DNA from 2 places in the Pseudarthrobacter sp. As-47 genome. Region 1 is predicted to be linked to the other one. Evidence: riboswitches for the same ligand, from Rfam matches in the RefSeq annotation. Region 1 holds a riboswitch; the other holds the start of a gene.
The links. Region 1 has a riboswitch for S-adenosylmethionine ahead of AC4BCK_RS06865 (bifunctional o-acetylhomoserine/o-acetylserine sulfhydrylase). Riboswitches for the same ligand answer to the same signal wherever they lie in the genome.
Positions count from the first base shown of each region.

Region 1 (2,917 bases):
AGCCTGCTTCCAGGTCCGCCAGGATGTCATCAATGTGTTCGATGCCCACGGACAACCGGACCAGCCCGGGGGTTACGCCGGCAACAGCCTGCTGCTCCGGGGTCAGCTGGCTGTGGGTGGTCGACGCCGGGTGGATGACAAGGGAACGGACGTCGCCGATGTTCGCCACATGCGAGTGCAGCTCCAGCGCGTCCACGAAGCGCTTGCCGGCCTCGGCTCCGCCAGCGAGGTTGAAGGACACAATCGCGCCCGTGCCCTTGGGGCCATACTTGCGGCCCCGCTCGTACCACGGGCTGGAGGGCAGCCCCGCATAGGCGACGGATTCGACGTCGTCCCTTCCTTCCAGCCAACGCGCCACTTCCGCGGCGTTGGCAACGTGCCGTTCCACGCGCAGGCTCAACGTCTCAAGGCCCTGTGCGATCAGGAATGCATTGAACGGGGAGACGGCGGAGCCCAGGTCCCGGAGCAACTGGACGCGGGCCTTGAGGATGTAGGACAGGTTGGCGCCCAGGGCACCGTCCTTGCCGAGGTCCCTGGCGTACACCAGCCCGTTGTAGGTGGGGTCCGGGGTGTTGAAGCCCGGGAACTTTGCGGGGTCCTTGCCGAAGTCGAAGTTGCCTGAGTCCACGATCACGCCGGCGATCGCGGAGCCGTGGCCGCCCAGGTACTTGGTTGCCGAATGGACAACGATGTCCGCTCCCCATTCCAGAGGCCGGATCAGGTACGGGGTGGACAAGGTGTTGTCCACGATGAGGGGCACACCGGCATCGTGTGCCACCTGGGAGATGCCTTCGATGTCCAGGACGTCCTGCCGGGGGTTGGACACCACTTCGCCGAAGAACAGCTTGGTGTTGGGCTGCACTGCTGTGCGCCACTGGTCGAGGTTGTCCGGGTCCGCTACGAAGGTGACGGAAATGCCGAACTTTTTCAGGGTGTGGGCGAAGAGGTTGTAAGTCCCGCCGTACAGGCTGGGGCTGGCAACGATATGGTCCCCCGCCTCGGCGATATTGAGGACGGCGAAGGTCTCGGCCGCCTGGCCTGAACTCAGCAGCAGTGCCCCCAGCCCGCCTTCAAGGCTGGCGATCCGCTGTTCCACGGCCTCCTGGGTGGGGTTGCCGATGCGGGTATAGATGGGTGCCAGTTCAGCAAGGGCGAAGCGGTTGGCGGCGCTCTCGGCGCTGGGGAACACGAAGGACGTGGTCTGGTAGATAGGGAGTGCCCGGGCGCCCGTGGCGCTGTCCGGCTCCTGTCCTGCATGGATCTGGCGGGTTTCGAATGACCATCCGTTGGACAATTAAGGCTCCTTTGACTGGGCCCGGCATGCTCGAAGCACCGCGGGCCGCGCTTGCCATCCGGCCGTTTACCGGACTGCCAGGTCCTCACCCGGGGCACCCCACCGCGGAAGGAGGGTTGCCGGCCAGCGAGCCGGGGCTTGGCGCTGGCGCTCATGACCTGAGCCCAGTGTAGGAACAGCGGGTGTCCGCCGCCATGAGTGTGACCGGTTGTGACTTCCGGCCCTGGTCCGGGGCGGGATTGTCCTCACGCAGGGCGGGTGGAGAGGCCCCGGATGTTGATTTCCCAAGGTTCCACAGGAGATGCGCAGGATTGCGCGAAGTTTGGCCGTTTGACGCCGGTCCTCCGTTAGATTTGAGCCGGGAAATCGTCACCCGGCAGTTCTCCTCAGACACCAAAGGAACACATTCCGTTGCCCCAGTTCTTGCGCCTGGCACGTCGCGCCGTCCTTCTCTCCGCCGTCGCCCTCTGCTCAAGCGCGGTGGCAGCAGCGTCCTGGCCGGCACCCGCCGCGGACGCCGCCCCCGCTGCGCCTGTTGCCTCGCCGGCAAACGACGGCGGCCGCTACCTTGTCCAATTCGCCCCGGGAAGGGACGTCCCGGCCGAGGCGGCGGCCCTCCGCGCCCAGGGAATCGGTGTCACCCGGACATTTACGAAGGCCGTGAAGGGCGCCGCCATCGAGGCCAGCGCGGCGCAGGCTGCCGCCCTGCTCCGCTCCGGCCGGGCGGCAGCAGTGGAGCCGGACCACGCCGTCACTGTCTCCGAGACGCAGCGCAACGCCCCGTGGGGGCTCGACCGGATTGACCAGCAGGCTCTTCCCCTTTCCACCACTTACACTCCTGCTGGCACCGGCCAGGGCATCAGGGTCTACGTCGTGGACACTGGGATCCTCGCGTCACATGTCGATTTCGGCGGCCGTGTCACGGCGGGGTGGACATTCAAGGCTGACGGCTTGGGATCAAGCGACTGCAACGGACATGGCACGCACGTGGCAGGAGTAATCGGCGGCACCGTCCATGGTGTGGCCAAGTCCGCCACCCTCATTCCGGTGCGGGCTTTGGCGTGTGATGGCTCCGGCCTCTACTCGGACATCATCGCAGGGCTCGACTGGATTGCAGGGCAACACCGGCCTGGCACTCCCGCCGTCGTCAACCTGAGTGTCGGCGGCCCCACCAGCAGCGTGCTCGACGCAGCAGTCCAGTCCATCATCTCCAACGGCATGCCTGCCATCGTCTCAGCCGGAAACAACGCTGTGGACGCCTGCACGGCTTCCCCGGCCCGCACCCCCGCCGCCGTCACAGTGGCGGCCAGCGATTCTTCGGATCGTCAGGCCTCTTTTTCCAACTTCGGCAAATGCGTGGACCTCTATGCTCCCGGCGTTGGCATCAGCTCCACCTGGCACACGTCGACGACGGCCACAGCCTCACTCAGCGGAACGTCCATGGCCACCCCCCATGTGGCTGGCGCTGCCGCACTCATCCTGTCCGGCAACCCCCTTTTGACACCTGGGCAGGTGGCTGATCGGCTGGTCTCTTCCGCGTTCGGGGGAACCATTACAGCAACCGGAAGTGGAACGCCGAACCGGCTGCTCCAAGCCCCGTCAGCTTCGGTCAACGCCTTTGCA
Region 1 covers NZ_CM177088.1:1,498,628-1,501,544, reverse strand. Annotated here, with positions in the region: gene AC4BCK_RS06865 (bifunctional o-acetylhomoserine/o-acetylserine sulfhydrylase) at 1-1,294, opposite strand, end outside; SAM riboswitch class IV at 1,337-1,453, opposite strand; gene AC4BCK_RS06860 (S8 family serine peptidase) at 1,706-2,917, shown strand, end outside.

Region 2 (2,917 bases), 1.3 Mb from region 1:
CCAGCCGTGGGCCACCCCGTGCCACGCGCGGCCTCCTTCATCCGGTTCCTTTGGTGTCCTCCGAATTTACCGCATCAGCCGCAACGGCAGGGCGCCGGCCGGCAGGCCAGCCGCAGGTCAGTCGTCGATGCAGGGCGCGGCGCCGGCCGTTCCCGGGGTGTTGGGCGCCCAGTGGGGGTACGTGCGGTTGTCATTGGCGGGAACCCAGCGGCCGGCGTCCACCACATAGTCCCAGCCAAGTCCCTTGGTCCGAAGGTCCCGGATGCCTGCCAGCAGACGTTCGGCATCCTCCAGCCTTGAGCCGACGCCGAAGCTGGCCCGCAGGGAACCGGAGGGAAGGCCCAGCCGCTTCAGCAGCGGGTGCGCGCAGAAGCGGCCGTCGCGCAGGCCCACTCCATGTTCTGCCGAGAGGTAGGCGGCCACCAGGCCGGCGTCGTAGCCTTCCACGGAGAAGTTGACCACGCCGATGGTGTCGGTGTCCGGGTTGGTGTCCTTGAAGATCTGGTGGACGGTGACGCCGTCGATCTCCTGCAGGCCTTCCACCAGGAAGGAGCGGATGGCTGCTTCATGGGCATGCCAGCGGTCCTGGTCCAGTTCCGCGATGACCTGCGTGGCGCGGGCCAGGGTCGCCGCACCCAGCACGTTCGGCGATCCGCCCTCGTGGCGGGCCGGCCCGGTTGCCCAGCTGACGCCGTCGAGCCTGGCTTCCTTGACGGCGCCGCCGCCCGCAAGGTGCGGTGTTCCGGCGTCGAGCCAGTCCGGCCGGCCCACCAGCACGCCGGCACCAAAAGGTGCGTAGAGCTTGTGGCCCGAGAAGGCGAGGTAGTCGACGTCGTCCGCAGTGATGTCGACCCGCCGGTGCGGCGCCAGCTGGGCCGCGTCCACTGCGATCCGTGCGCCGTGCTCGTGCGCCAGCGCGGCGAGGGCGCGGATGGGAAGGATTTCGCCCGTGACGTTGGAAGCCCCGGTCACGGCGAGCAGGCTGACGCCGCCCTGCTGCAGTTCCGCGCGGACCGCGTCAATGGTAGCCGCAATGGTGTCCTCTGCCACGATGCTGCGGTGGGGGACACCCTGCCACGGAAGGAGGTTGGCGTGGTGCTCAATGTCGAGGTACAGGACGTCGCCGTCGGGCCGCCCGTCGGTGACGGGCAGGCAGCCCGCCAGCAGGTTGAGGGAGTCAGTGGTGTTCCGGGTAAAAATCACCGAATCGTCCGGGCGCCCGCCTACGAAGTCGCGGACGATGGCGCGGGCATTCTCATAGACCGAGGTGCTGATCTGGGAGGCATAGCCCGCACCGCGGTGGACGCTGGCGTAGAAGGGCAGGATCTCGTTGAGGTAAGCCGACACCACGGAGAGGGCGGGGGCGGATGCGCCATAGTCCAGGTTGGCGTACCGGGCGTGGCCGCCATGGATCAGCGGGGCCTGGATCTCGGCGCCGCTGACTGCTGCGAGCGGACGGCCGGCGGCGGCGCGGCGCTGGTCGGAAAACGCCGGCGATCCCGGCAGGGCGGCTGCCTGACGCTGGACGGTGGCTTGGGGCGAGACTGCTTCGGGGGAGACGGTGGCAGTTGTCACAGAGACCTCACTTCAGAACAGGACTCCGTGCAGGAATCCGCGCTTGCCGCATCCCTTCCGGACCGGCCTGGTCGTCACCCGGGGCACCCCACCGCGAATGGAGGGTTGCCGGCCAGCAAACCGGGGTTTTGCGCTGGCACTCGTGACCTGGTTAAGAGCGTAGAACATGCGCAGTGAAGGTTAAAAGCCCGCGGAAATGTTAAGGGGTTTGTTACGCGCGGTTGAAAAGGGCCGCCTGCGCCGAAGATCACGACGGCGGACGCCTCCTTTCGGGGGTGCCCGCCGTCGAATATTCGTCCTGCCGGGACTAGAGGAGGTCGTCCAGGTTCGGGTTCAGCCGGCGCAGCACCTCTGAGTGCAGGATGGAATTCGTGGCCAGGGCGTTGCCGCCGAACGGACCGTCCTCGCCCTCCAGCGAGGTGAAGCGGCCACCCGCCTCCACCACGATGGGCACCAGTGCGGCCATGTCGTAGAGGTTCAGTTCAGGCTCGCAGGCGATGTCCACCGAACCTTCGGCCACCATGCAGTAGGACCAGAAGTCACCGAACGCCCGGGTCCGCCACACGTCCTCGGTAAGGCCCAGGAATTCATTGAGGTTTCCGCGCTCCTTCCAGCCGCCAAGGCTCGAATAGGAAAGGGAAGCATCGGACAGATTGGACACATTGGATACCCGGAGGCGGGTGGCAGCGGCAAGTGAACGCCCCATGTAGGCTCCCATGCCCTTGGCGGCCCACCAGCGCTTGCCCAGGGCGGGAGCGCTGACCACGCCCACCACCGGCTCGCCCTCATCCACCAGCGCGATCAGGGTGGCCCAGACCGGAACGCCCCGGACGAAGTTCTTGGTGCCGTCAATGGGGTCGATAATCCACCGCCGCGAGCCGTGGCCTGTGCTGCCAAACTCCTCGCCGAGTACGGCATCGCGTGGACGGGAGCGGGAGAGCTGGCCGCGGATGGCTTCCTCGGCTGCCTTGTCCGCATCGGTGACGGGCGTCAGGTCCGGCTTGGTCTCAATGTGGAGGTCCTGGGCCTTGAAGCGGCTCATGGTCTGGTCATCCACGGAATCGGCCAGGACGTGGGCCAGGCGCAGGTCATCGTTGTAGCTCGAAGCGGGTTGGATCATGGTTCCAAACTACCGTCTGCGCGCCGTTCTGGCGGGAAGCGGGCCCGTCAGGTCACGCTGCCCAGTTCCTTTGCCTCCTGGGCTTCCATTCGCGGGTCCGTGCCGAGGAGGCGCCGCAGGGAGCCCAGCCGTGCTGCTCCGGTGGGGCCGGCATGTCCCCCGCCCACCCATGCGTCCAGCCCGCAGTTCACCGCGGTGGCGGTGTGCTTGCACCCGCGCTCA
Region 2 covers NZ_CM177088.1:2,807,581-2,810,497, reverse strand. Annotated here, with positions in the region: gene AC4BCK_RS12995 (class I SAM-dependent methyltransferase) at 1-25, opposite strand, end outside; gene AC4BCK_RS12990 (aminotransferase class V-fold PLP-dependent enzyme) at 118-1,575, opposite strand; SAM riboswitch class IV at 1,610-1,723, opposite strand; gene hisN (histidinol-phosphatase) at 1,883-2,695, opposite strand; gene rsgA (ribosome small subunit-dependent GTPase A) at 2,743-2,917, opposite strand, start outside.
Region 2: it holds a riboswitch for S-adenosylmethionine, as region 1 does, so the genes downstream of both, AC4BCK_RS12990 (aminotransferase class V-fold PLP-dependent enzyme) here and AC4BCK_RS06865 (bifunctional o-acetylhomoserine/o-acetylserine sulfhydrylase) in region 1, are expected to answer to the same signal.